2 linked regions of the Spartinivicinus marinus genome follow. The protein of the gene in region 2 binds, or shares a complex with, the protein of the main gene of each other region. Links are inferred from orthologs where the notes say so. Each region holds a gene or a part of one and is shown on either strand. Other genes may lie near its edges.

Region 1 (6,799 bases), 4.3 Mb from region 2 along the record:
CATAAGGGTCTGCAGCAAGATCTACTACCTGGATTCTCTTATCTAGCTCCAACGCGACCTTTAAGAAGTTACGCATGGATACTGAGTCATCCACACAAATTACCTTTATAGGTTTCATAATGCTTCCAAAATAATTTTATTTTTTCTCTAAACAACCCTTATATATCTTTCTGAAACATTTACAAGTGTAAAAAAAACGACATATACTTAAGTTGAAGGCTTGTTTATGCACATTAATCAAAAAAATAAAGCATCATAGTTACAAAGCATAAGAGCTATTTGTAAAAAGCACAAAAGCCCTACACTTGATATACGGAGGACAACTCTCTGATTTTCACTACTCCCGTTCTTGACTCAAAAACAATTTTTCGTGCATTATTTCCAAACAAATGAGAGGCAATTATAGGAATTTCCGCTTCTTTCAAATAACTGATCGCAAACTCAGCGTTGATTTTACCAATATCAGACATATGCTTTATCATTTTTGCACCACCAAATAGCTTAGCTTGCAGATTATGTAAATGTGCTCCCTTTTTCAGTAGTGATTCAATCAGATAAAACATAGCAAAATTGCCATACCGCCCCATTAGCATACGCACAGAGGATTGATTAACACTAATCGATGACAATTTTATTTGTTTTTTTGCTTCTGGTAGCATGAAATGGTTCATGCCTCCCACCTTAGCAATCGGGTCCCATAAACAAGTCGCAACACATGAGCCAAGTATTGTTACAATGTCTTCATGCTCACTACTACTATATACTTCACCTGGTAATAATTTAACAACTTTAACTTCAGCGGCCTCCTGACAGTCCATTTTCTTTAACGAGTTTGGTGTTGACCGTTCAACTACCATAGTATTACACCTAGTTGGATAAAATTTTTGCAAAATCTATTAGCACTATTATATTCTTGTCAACCGACACCATTCCTGAAATAAAGTCGTTTTGCTGATAACAAGTAAGATTGTCTATAGAGCGATAGTTATCTTTTGTCACACGATAGACATCTGCTACTGCATCAACAATTAAACCACTGTAAATACTATTGGTAAAACCTGCCATCTGTTGTTGAATAATAATAACAACCGTTGTATTACTATAGTCAGCTTTTTTTAGCCCCATTCTAGTCCTCATATCAACCACCGGGATTACTTTCCCTCTTAAATCGATAACCCCCTGAACAAAAGCTGGTAAGTTGGGGAGCTCTCGTAATGGTGACCAGCCTCTAATCTCCTGTACTTTTAGAATATCAATACCAAACTCGTTTCCATCAAGAATAAAAGATAAGAACTCCCAATCTAACGGCTCATTATACAAATCATTTGAACCTGATAATCTCTGAGTATTTTCCGATACATTATATTGAGTTGAATAACTCATTTCTCTTTAGTTTCCGATTGTAAATTTTTTCAATTCAAATAACTTCTCAGTTGCCAGTACAGTTGCAGTTTTCTTTTTAATATTAATCATCCCGCTGATTATATCTGCTGAAACTTCCCCTTTAACCGGCAAAGCACTGGTTAAAGCACTCTCAGCCACCTTCACAACATCAGCAACCGTATCAACCACAATCCCCATAGTACGACTAATTGCTCCCTGTTTAATACTTAGCACAATAACAACTGTAGTAGAGGTACACTCTTTACTCCCTATACTAAAGTGTAAGCGAAGATCCATCACAGGAATAATCATTCCTCTTATATTGATTAGCCCTTTAATATAATCAGGTGCATTTGGTATTAACGTTGGCTGTTCCCAGCCCCTAATTTCTTTCACTCGTAATATATCAACTGCATAAAGTTCATCAGCTAAGGTAAAGGTTAGATATTGTATGTTGTTATCTGCTGTTAATGACTCATCATATTCCCTTTTCAGTTCACTCATGAATAACACCTGAAGTTAATATTCAGTTTTAAGCTGCGCATGGCTTAACAAATAGTTCATCAGTGATTAATCTGATCAAGCCAGAAATATCTAAAATTAAAGCTACCGTGCCATCACCTAAGATTGTAGCACCAGAAATACCTGGTACTTTGTCATAGTTAGCTTCAAGGTTTTTAATGACAACTTGTTGCTGGGCTAAAAGATCATCTACAAGCAAACCAAATTTATTCCCTTCTGCTTCAACCACAACCAATAAAGCACTTGTTAAATCAGCCTTAACAGGCGTTATATTTAATAATTCATATAGACGAATAATAGGAATATTTTCTTGACGTAGCCGATATACCTCAAGCGCACCAGATACTTGTTGAAGAGCATCAGGTATCATTTGCAGTGACTCAACAATTGTATTTAAAGGAATTACATAAGTTTCACTGCCCACTTTCACTAACTGCCCATCTAAAATAGCTAAAGTCAATGGTAGAGAGATTTGAAATCGACTAAAACCACCCTGTTCCGACTCTACGGTTATATTCCCTCCTAGGCTATAGATATTTTTTCTCACTACATCCATACCAACACCTCGGCCAGAAACATCTGTAACAGTTTTTACTGTAGAAAAGCCTGGTTCGAAAATTAATTCAAATATCTGAGCTACAGATAAATGTTCAGATGACTTAATTATCCCTTTTGTTTGTGCTTTATTAAGAATAGCTTGCCGGTTTAAGCCTGCCCCATCATCAAAAATGTCAATGACAATATTCCCACCACGGTGATAGGCAGACAACTGAATGATACCAGTTGCCGGTTTATTAGCTTGTAATCGGTTTTCTGTGGTTTCAATACCATGGTCTAAGGCGTTTCGAACCAAGTGAACTAATGGATCTACCAGCTGTTCCATAACATTTTTATCAAGCTCAGTTCCTTCCCCTTCAATTTTTAAGTCAACTTTTTTACCCAACTGGTTTGACAAGTCATGTACAATTCGAGGAAAACGATTGAAAATAAAACTAATGGGTACCATTCTTATCTGCATTACACTCTCTTGCAGCTCTTTCGTATTCTGTAATAGCTGGGCAAGCCCTGATTGTAGTCGCTCGATACTACCAAGAGCATCTACAGAAAGCTTACTACCCAGCTCAGATAACATTGACTGAGTAATAACCAGCTCTCCCACCAAGTTAAATAAATGATCGATTTTCTCTACATTCACTCTAATCGACGGGTTGCTTGTGTTAATCGCAGAAGGCTGTTCTTGCTTAACCGTTGCTAATTGTTGGGCTTGACTATTTTTTTTATTGACCTTTTCCGGATTTATCCCTACAAAAGACCAGGAAGATGTATCTGGTTCTGTTTGCTTAACCTCTTGCTTAATGACTTCTTCTTTTTGCAAAGGGGCAATGGTTAATTGACATTCATCAGCTATCCACTCAAAGACTTCAAGAATAGTTGACTTTGTTATTGCTCCCTTTAGCTTAATATACCATGACAAAAAACAGTCCTCTGGCTCAATAAACTCCCAGTCAGGCAACTGTTTAATGTTAGTTTCTACTGTTAGTTCAGCCAGTTCAGCCAGTTCTCTAATAAAACGAATGGGGTCATTACCTGTTAAAAATATATGTCGACAGGGAATAAAAATAATTTCCCACTCATTAACCATTTGCTGCTCTTCGCTATTATGCTCGGTTTGAAGCGTTTGCTTTACCCCATCGTCACTATGGTGAATAGCGAGGTCAAGTAGTTCACTCTGAGTATTTATTGTCTGGATATCGGTTTGTTTATCAATAAAACTATGGGATTGACTGTTAACAATATTTCTCAATAGTGTAATAACAATCTGTTGATCTGCTAAGGGACTTTTATTTCCCTCTTTTCTCATTTCAACTATTTTATACACAGCATCAACTGCCGTTAACATATGAGCAACATCTTGTTGTAAAAGTTCCCTTTTACCTTCCCTGACCAAATCAAGAGTAAACTCCAGCTCATGGGTTATTTCTGCAATATCAATAAAGTTAAACGTTGCAGCACTACCTTTTATCGAATGAGAAGCTCTAAAAACATGATTTACAATTTCTTCATCTATCGAGGCATTACCAAATGACAACAAGCCTTGCTCGATAATATTCAAGTTCTCAATACATTCTTCAAAAAAAATCTGATGAAATTGTTCAACATTGATTGTCATGAACCACTCACACTGTGTTTAATTTATATTATGCTTATTGACAATCTAACTTTTACTTTTTATATAGTTAGTTTAATACTCTTTTGATGATTTTTATTAGTGTTGTAGGCTCAAAAGGTTTTACTATCCATCCAGTAGCACCGGCCTGTTTACCTTCATTCTTCTTAGCTCCCCCCGATTCAGTCGTTAACATTAAAATAGGGGTAAACTTATAACTAGGTAACTTACGCAACTCTTTCACTAGTTGTATACCATTCATTTCAGGCATATTAATATCTGATAGAACAACATCATAAGCTTTTTGCTTTGCTGCAATTAAAGCTTCCTGCCCATCACAACATGATTTCACATCATAACCAGCTTCTTTTAAAGTAAGTGTGACCATTTGTCGCATAGACACTGAGTCATCTGCGGTTAATATTTTCACCATAATAATACCTTTGTAGCTTAAGGCTAATTGCCCTCAATTAAGCTATATCACCTACTTAACATCAACTAGCTTTTTTAGATGCTATATATCCCTTTTTTGAGCTTAAACTAATTCCTAATAACTCAAGCGTACAAATAACTACTGGAGTGGCATTAATAATTTGGAAGGTTTTGTTTTGCTTAACATACTTCTGTTGACAGGCAATAATTAATTGCAAACCAGCGGTGTCTATCGATTGAACTTGACTACAATCAACTATTAATGAATCATTTTGTTCTATATCTTCATTTAACTCGTTATGAAGTTGTTCTATCTGCCTTATATCAACAGACTCACCCAGTGTAATAGTACCGCTTTTTGCCTCCATGCAAACCTCTGTTTTCAATAAAATGAGACAACACATTACATAGTATGTATACCCGTCGCGAATTATTTTTAGGCTTTGTTATCGTCGCTCCTCACCCCAGCCACCTATTAATATAGGCTCATGGGGCTTCGTCACTTGATGGCATCACCTAAAAACCCTTCGCATTGGGTATATTATACTTCTTTATAGCACAGCAGGTCGTTTTTTGTACGACACTTCAAGAACAGCAGGTCCGGCTTATACACTTCATGATAAATATCTTTACTATTTTTTTACATCTATATGTGAGCTAGATTGTCAGCTTATCGTATCATGCAGATGCTAGTGGTTCATGTGCAAAATAAGGTAACAGTTTTCAAAACCATTTATTTTCTGGCAAGGCTCTTTTTTGCAGGCATAGAGGGCCTACGTCAAGAAAAAGTTACGCAGCCAGAGGGTAAATGGAGAAGAAGCTGTTACCTTATTTTGTACATGGACCACTAGACTAGAAAAGTGGCGAGAAAGAGTTAGAAAACACCTAGATAAGTCTCAGTAAGACTAACAACGTAAAAGCCAGAAAAACTGGCTATTACTAAAGTGTTAAGGGGCATTAATTGTTAGAATAGAAGAAATATCGCCTTTGACTTTTTCTTTAACTTCTTTAACTTCAAGCCGGTAAATTCTATCTTTTTTAATGCTCCCCTGCCGTATTATATATTCACTAATCGCTTTAGCTCGTTGTTTAGCTAGATTAGTTAAGTCTCTATCAACAACTTGAATTGTCCCAGCATATAAACGTGTTAAGAAATCAATACTCATAGAGTCATTTGTAATAATGCCTGCTTGATCTAATTGTGCACGTAACCACTGTTTCTTTTGCTTAGCTGATACGCTTTCAATTTTACCTAGACTTTTTTCAAGCTTATTCAACATAATACTCTGTACTAAGGCTGGTTTATCCTGCTCTATATCAAACTGCCCTTCAACTTCCAAAATTAAATTAGGTCGCTTTTCTAATAGTTTAGTGATGGCCACAAGTTTTTCTTGCTCTGTTTTAGGTAAGTCTAGCTTACCTGGCTGAAACTTAATTAAATTGACATCTTCTCCAGAAAAATTGACTATACCTCCCAGCAAATTAAATGGTGAAGCAGCAATACTTTTAAACAGTTTAAAAACAGCTTCTCTCACCAGCTTCCCATATTTAACATCTGGTTTACTAAAATCTCCTTTAACAGGTACATCTAATGCTATGTTTCCTTTACCATCTTCTAGCAATGCTAAGGCTAATTTAACTGGAGCATCTACAGCGTCCTTACTTGCTGTTTTCTTACCTAATTTAAGTTTATTTAAAGTCACTTTATTATCTGACTGCAAGTTGAAGTCTTTAACATTATAATAAAGTGTTGCCCCTAACTTGCCTCGCTTTACTGGATAACCTAAGTATTTCAAAGCATAGCTACTAAACATAGGTAAAGACATATTATTGACAGCAAATTTTACCGAAGCGAGTTTTCTAGGGTTTAATGGTATTAATTCACCTTCTATTGTTAAGTCCGAATCAGCTATTAACGCACTTAATTGCAAATTAGATTTTTTCTCTTCACTGGATAACTGCTTTATATTTCCAGAAATCTGGTTCAAGTTAAATTCTGCAATAGGCGATACGGTAGCATCACGAAAATCTAGCTCTCCTGACTTAATCTCTAGCAAACCAATAAACCATTCCCATGGTTTAGCAGTCGGTTGTTTGTCAACAGTCTGCGTAGTTTTTGGCTGCGCAGGGAATAAAGAACTAAAGTTCCAGCGCTGTTCTGGTTCTCGTTGCAGGAACAGATCAGGGGTATCCAGTATCACCGCAGAAACATTAAATTTATTTGGCAGTAAAGATATTCCTGTGAAACGTAATTGCTTACCTTGCCCTATAACTTTACTGGTATTGGTTTGCTTT
Region 2 (6,826 bases):
AGGGGTTTAATGACCACTTCTTCCTGCCCAATGAGTTGATCGACGACAAACCCCACTCGTTGTGTACCTACAGATACCACGACTACATGAGCTTCTGTCTTCGTAACATCACTTTCATCAAATCGTCTGCCATTAATTAACCAACGCTTTAAGTGGAACAGTGGCAATGCTTTTTCTCTGACAATCACCACTTCCTGTCCATCTACCACATTAGTTTTCGATAAATCCAGATGAAAAATTTCATTCACACTGACTAGAGGTAAAGCAAATGCTTGGTTTTCCAGCATTACCATTAAGGTTGGCATAATTGCCAATGTTAATGGCACTTTAATAATAAGCTTAGAGCCTTCTCCTTTTACTGAGTCAATATTAATGGTGCCATTTAATTGAGAGATTTTATTTTTTACGACATCCATGCCCACCCCACGGCCAGAAATATCAGTAATTTCAGTTTTAGTTGAAAAACCGGGGGCAAAAATTAAGTTATAACACTCGTTATCCGATAGCCGATCCGCTGCATCCTGTTCATAAATCCCGCGAGAAACAGCAATTCCTCTTAATTTATCAGGGTCCATACCTGCACCGTCATCCGCAATGGATAGTAAAATATGATCGCCCTCTTGCTGGGCTGATAATACGACGGTGCCTTTGCGTGATTTACCTGCTTTTTCACGATCCTCTGGCGATTCAATACCATGATCAACCGCATTTCTGACCAAATGCACTAAAGGGTCAGCTAACGCTTCAACTAGGTTTTTATCTAGGTCGGTTTCTTCACCTTCAAGCTCTAAATTAATTTCTTTTTTCAAGCTTCTAGCCAAATCCCTTACTACCCGAGGAAACCGGCCAAATACTTTCTTGATCGGTTGCATCCGGGTTTTCATCACTGATAACTGAAGGTCACCTGTGACTACATCCAGGTTGGCAACGGCCTTTGATAGCACCTCATCGCCACTTTTGTTACCCAACCTGACCAATCGATTCCTGACTAACACCAGCTCACCGACCATGTTCATGATGTCATCAAGTCGCGCAGTATCCACCCGAACGGTTGCTTCTGCTGCCGGTGCTTCTTTGGCTGGCGCGGGTTTGCCGCCACCACCCGCTGGTTGACGGGCTTCGGCTGCCGCAGGCGGTTTAGGTGGACTGGCTGGAGGTGCTGCTGCCGGTGGCTCTCGTTTGACTGGCGCCGCAGTAGCGGCTGGTTGTGCTGGTGGAGGGGAAGCTGCCGCAGGCTTAGTAGGTGCAGCAGGAGGGCTCCCTTGTAGTTCATCTAGCAGGCTTTCAAACTCAGCTTCCGTTATCAAGTCGCTTCCTGTTTTGGCTGCGGCAGCTGCTGGAGCGCCTGCAGGGGCAGCAGGTGTAGTCGCAGCGGGTGGAGCCTCCGCTGTTTCAGCTGGAGTAGTAGCCTGGCCAACTGGAGCACTCCCGCCATGCAACTCATTCAACAGGGCCTCAAACTCATCTTCTGTAATTTCATCACTACCACTGGGTGGCGCTGCAGCCGAAGTAGTGGCTGGTGCAGGTTCAGCTGCTTTAGCGGGAGGTTCAGGCGGTGTTGCTGCGTCACTACTGACAGGACCACTGCCATGTAATTGGTCCAACAGCGCTTCAAACTCATCCTCAGTAATTTCATCACCACCAGCGGCGGTTGGCGCTGCCGCTTTAACCTCTGATGATTCATCTGCCACTGCATCTAACAGCTTTTCAAACTCTGCATCAGTGATATCCCCCCCTCCTTCAGTGCCAGCATTCGCAGTCGGTTGCTGGGGTGTGGTGGAGGCTGGCTCTGGTTCAGTAGGTGCAGGTTCCGGCGGTGCAGCTGCTTCTGCGGCAGGTGCAGCCCCTTCAGGCTGGGCTAAGTCAGCCAGAGCCTTTAATAACTCAGGATCAGCAGGTGTTGGCTCAACCCGGTCACGTACCTGGCTGAACATTTCATTAATGGTATCGAGTGCTTGCAACACCACATCCATTAATTCAGTCGAGACCTTCCGCTGCCCGTTACGCAGCATATCAAAAACGTTTTCAGCCACATGACAGCAGTCAACAAGACTATTTAATTGAAGAAACCCTGCTCCTCCTTTAACGGTGTGGAATCCCCGGAAAATAGCATTTAATAAATCCATATCATCGGGGCTATTTTCCAGGTCAACGAGCTGTTCAGAAAGCAGCTCTAAGATTTCTCCGGCTTCGACTAAAAAATCCTGCAGGATGTCTTCATCAGCCTCGAAACTCATGAGACAGCTCCCCTAAAACCCCAAACTAGAAAGCAAATCATCAACATCATCTTGGCCTGACACTACATCGACCCGTTCCTCTGCTTTGATTTGTGGACCTTCAGCAGCGATAGAATCTTCTTCAGTTACTGTTATTTCATGTTCAATACCAGTCAGTTTATCTACCTGACCCGCCATCCTGACGAGGTCAACTAAACTGTCTTCTACCTGCTGAACAAGCTCAACGACTCTTTTAATAACCTGACCAGTTAAGTCCTGATAATTTTGTGCAACTAAAATTTCAGTTAAGTTGCTATGGACTTGATTAACTTGTTTTTCACTGCGATCTAAAAACTCATCCATCTGTTTATAAAGCTTTCTAAATTCATCAGGGTTCATTTGTCGCTTGCGAATTTTTGACCACTCATCTCGTAAGCTATGAGCATCAGACTTTAATTCACCGACTATCGGCATACAGTTATCCACCAAATCCATGGTGGTATTTGCCGCACTTTCAGTCATCTTTGTGACATATTCCAAACGATCAGAAGCGTCCACCATATCTGACATATTTTCTTGATCGCCACCTGCCAGCCCCGCTTCAACATGAAAGTTTCGAATCGACTCATGTAATGCCCGGGTTAGTCTGCCTACCTCTTTATATAAGCTTTTATCCCTAACCTCGTTAATTTCCTGAATGACTTCTATGGCATCTTTTAAATTGCCTTTTTCCAGATGCTCCACCATTTTTTGAGCCTGCTCTTTCAGGCTCGTTTCAAATTCAGTGGGTGCCTGGTCTTTTAATTTATCAAGCAGCGACATATATACCTCTTAACCACCTGCTTCAACACGCTCGAAAATCTTTTCGATTTTCTCCTTCAACACCGCAGCAGTAAAAGGTTTTACTACATAGCCATTCACACCGGCCTGAGCAGCTTCAATAATCTGATCGCGCTTGGCTTCAGCAGTTACCATTAAAACAGGAAGTGCATTTAGTTTTGGGTCTGCCCTTACAGCTTTGAGTAAGTCAATACCTGTCATACCCGGCATATTCCAGTCGGTCACCAGAAAATCAAAGCCACCACTTTGCAACATAGGTAGTGCAGTTTGCCCGTCATCAGCTTCTGACGTATTAGTGAAACCTAAGTCACGTAACAAGTTTTTTATAATCCGTCTCATCGTAGAGAAATCATCTACGATCAGAATTTTCATATTTTTGTCCAAAGCGACCTCCATCAAGCCACATTGATGTTTGTGCTGAACATCTAACTTACTAGTCTAGTAGGTCATTAAGAGGGTGCCAGTCTATTCAACTGCCCAGTCTTGCAGACGTGCTCGAAGCCGAGCAGCAGCTTGACTGTGAAGCTGACTTACACGTGACTCACTCACCCCCAATACCATGCCAATTTCCTTGAGGTTAAGCTCTTCGTCATAATAGAGTGAGAGCAATAACTGCTCTCGTTCCGGTAGCGTGGCAATGGCTTTAGCCAGTGCTTTTTTAAATTGCTCAGTTTGATGCTTGGTTGGCGGCGATGATTGTTGTTGATCCGCTAACCAAGAGTGCCTTCCATCTTGGCTACTCAGTAATTCTTCAAAGCTAAATAACCGGCTTGAAGCTGTATCACTTAACAGCTGATGGTATTCAGTTAAGCTCAATCCTAATTCTTCTGCAATTTCTCCATCTTTTGCGTCGCGTCCAAGTCTCGCTTCAAGCCCACTGATTGCTTCTGTAATCCGCCGACTATTTCGATGTACCGAGCGAGGTACCCAATCCCCTTTGCGAATTTCATCAAGCATAGCGCCGCGAATGCGAATACCCGCATAGGTTTCAAAGGTGGCACCTTTGCTCCCATCATACTTTTTAGCAGCCTCTAATAGGCCTATCATGCCTGCTTGTAATAAATCATCTAATTGCACCTGAGATGGCAGCCGGGCAGCTAAATGATGGGCAATTCGTTTCACTAAACCAGTATATTGTTCAATTAATTGCTGGTTAAATTGCTGTCCTGACTTAGAATACAAACCGGCTTCATTCGACACCATAAAATTGCCTATTACCTTCCTACTTCACCAGCAACCAGGTTTTCAATAAAAAATTCTAAATGACCTCGCGGTGATGACGGGAGAGGAAAGGCATCGACTTTTTGTGCTAGTGCTCGAATTGCCACAGCAGCTTTAGAACGGGGGTAGATATCAATAACAGCACGTTGCCGCATAACAGCCTTTCGTACAGCCTCATCCTGCGGGATAGCACCCAAATATTGCAGTGCCACTTCTAAAAATCGATCAGTTACATTGGCTAGTTTATTATATATATTATGGCCTTCCTGCTGAGTTCTCACCATATTAGCCACGACTCGAAACCGCAATAAACCATAATCACGGTGCAATAATTTAATCAAAGCGTAAGCATCAGTAATTGAGGTAGGCTCATCAGTAACAACAATAATTAATTCTTGCGCCGCTCGAACAAAACTAATGACCGTATCGGAAATACCCGCTGCGGTATCGATGATTAGCATGTCCAATTGGTTACTGAGCTCGCTGAAGGCTGAAATCATTCCCGCATGTTCCTGGGGACTCAGCTCAGTCATTTTCTGAGTGCCGGAAGAAGCAGGAATAATTCGAACACCACCCGGGCCTTGTAAAATAATATCTCTTAAATCACAGCGCCCAGCCAATACATCTGCCATATTCCGAGTCGGGGATAAGCCCAATAAAATATCTACATTTGCCAACCCTAAATCAGCATCTAGCAGCATCACCCGCCGCCCCAGTTCCGCCAATGCTATGCTCAAATTTACTGCTAGATTTGTTTTACCTACTCCCCCTTTTGCTCCGGTCACTGCCACTACTTGTACTGGATGTTTGATCATATGCGGAATAATCCTGGTTATATCCTTAATGAATAGCTCATCGCATCAACCTCCTAAAACTCATTCATTGCCACCATACTCTTCAACTGAGTACAGATAATAAGGAGCACGCTATATGGAGGTACTCCCCTTAGCGCCTTATTTATTATTCTCATCCCCTTTTCATTGGGCACAGGGTTATTAACCAACATTGGCTTGCATAGGAGGTGTTACAGCTACAGGATTGGCCTGCATATAAGCTGACATTAGCTCATTTTCTGCTAACTCAGCATGTTGGCTGAGGGCCACCGCACGACTAATCAATTGATAAGCTCGTGCTTGGTGAATATCATCCGGAATCCGCTGGCCATCAGTGACATAAGAAACCGCAAGGTGTTTATCCATTAGCAGCTCAATTGCTTCCCCCAGCCTGGAAGCCTCATCCAGTTTAGTTAACACCCCCCCTACCAACCGAGTTTGACTATATATGTTATAAGCCACTTGCAGCACTTGTTGCTGGCTGGTTGTCGCTAAAACCAGCAAGCTTCGCACCATTGGCCTCACCTGATTCAATATAGATAATTGTAGCTGCAATTTGGGATCTTGGTGATTAAGCCCCGCCGTATCAATTAAGACCAACGATTTTTTCTGAAAGCTATCTAACACGGCTTGTAATTGCTGGCCATCTCCCACCACTTTAACGGGTACATTTAATATTTTACCCAAGGTTTTAATTTGGTCCGTGGCACCAATTCGAAAGGTGTCCATGGTGACTAATGCCAGTTTATCGGTACCGTGTTTTAATGCATAACGGGTAGCAAGTTTACCAATAGTCGTCGTTTTCCCTGCGCCAGTAGGACCGACACAAGCAAAAATCCCCCCTTGATCAACAATATCTTTAGAGGTAATAGGTAATTTCTTCACCAGATTGGCCAATACATGTCGCCAAGCATCAAGGCCTTGTTGTTGTAGAGGTAAATTCGCTAGTAACTGTTGACAATAATGGCCACTAAAACCTATCGCCTGTAATTTTTTCCAAAGCTGTGCCTTAGCCGGATTTTGCTTACAGTATTTTAACCAGCCCAACTGCCCTAACTGTTGTTCTAGTAATGCCCGCATCCCACTGACTTCATTTTGCAATGCACTAAATTGATGATCAGTGACATTAGGTTGTACAACAGATGTTACTGTCGTATCCATTTTATCAGCTGACTTTACGCCAGACGTTGCCCGCAGCTGTAAATTCACATCGGTTGTTGTAGCACTGCCCTGCTGAGCACGATTAATCACCTGCTTCGCTTGGTTAATTGCCACACGCAGCTGTTGTTTTTCCTCATTTAATAAAGGTTCAGGTGTCACAGGACCTGGTGGCCTGGTTGGCTGGGGTAATTCTAAAGTCGCTAATACCTCAACCCCCCCCGCCACTTTTTGTTGATTTAAAATCGTTGCATCAAGCCCTAGATCATTTTTCACCAGCCGCATGGCTTGTCGCATATCCGCTGCAAAATAACGTTTTATTGTCATGCCACTTAACCCCTGCGCACTCAACGGCCAAAACACTACAACTTAAGTCTTTTGGCGCAACGTTCCACGTAAGTTGTTTAGACTCACCATGTAGCCTTACCTTAACCAGCCTTATTGCTGGCTAATTATGTTACTGGCCGACGGTTGCTTCTATTGTGACCTGCTTGTTATCAGGTACTTCCTGGTAAGAAAGCACATGTAAATTCGGCACACCAAACCGGGCAAATCGAG

Evidence for each region.
Region 1: the proteins of cheY (region 2) and OQE68_RS03485 are in contact, whole or in part, in a solved structure (PDB 1A0O), measured with the Escherichia coli proteins. The link is inferred for Spartinivicinus marinus from one-to-one orthologs.

What each region holds. Positions count from the first base shown.
Region 1 is NZ_JAPJZK010000001.1:708,013-714,811, forward strand. What follows is about bases 1,496-4,397. They hold OQE68_RS03485 (chemotaxis protein CheA), read right to left. Parts: upstream 4,076-4,397; coding sequence 1,916-4,075; downstream 1,496-1,915. Other genes in these bases: OQE68_RS03480 (chemotaxis protein CheW), read right to left, coding at 1,496-1,887; OQE68_RS03490 (response regulator), read right to left, coding at 4,143-4,397. Also shown: OQE68_RS03465 (protein-glutamate methylesterase/protein-glutamine glutaminase), read right to left, coding at 1-118; OQE68_RS03470 (chemotaxis protein CheD), read right to left, coding at 300-857; OQE68_RS03475 (chemotaxis protein CheW), read right to left, coding at 868-1,383; more of OQE68_RS03480, read right to left, coding at 1,390-1,495; more of OQE68_RS03490, read right to left, coding at 4,398-4,505; OQE68_RS03495 (STAS domain-containing protein), read right to left, coding at 4,567-4,872; OQE68_RS03500 (DUF748 domain-containing protein), read right to left, coding at 5,452-6,799. UniProt on the Escherichia coli protein: Involved in the transmission of sensory signals from the chemoreceptors to the flagellar motors. CheA is autophosphorylated; it can transfer its phosphate group to either CheB or CheY.
Region 2 is NZ_JAPJZK010000001.1:4,982,148-4,988,973, reverse strand. What follows is about bases 1,739-4,667. They hold cheY (chemotaxis response regulator CheY), read right to left. Parts: upstream 3,429-4,667; coding sequence 3,048-3,428; downstream 1,739-3,047. Other genes in these bases: OQE68_RS22370 (MinD/ParA family protein), read right to left, coding at 4,271-4,667; OQE68_RS22375 (RNA polymerase sigma factor FliA), read right to left, coding at 3,522-4,259; OQE68_RS22385 (protein phosphatase CheZ), read right to left, coding at 2,250-3,038; OQE68_RS22390 (chemotaxis protein CheA), read right to left, coding at 1,739-2,237. In the rest of the region: more of OQE68_RS22390, read right to left, coding at 1-1,738; more of OQE68_RS22370, read right to left, coding at 4,668-5,092; flagellar biosynthesis GTPase FlhF, read right to left, coding at 5,273-6,595; flagellar biosynthesis protein FlhA, read right to left, coding at 6,726-6,826. UniProt on the Escherichia coli protein: Involved in the transmission of sensory signals from the chemoreceptors to the flagellar motors.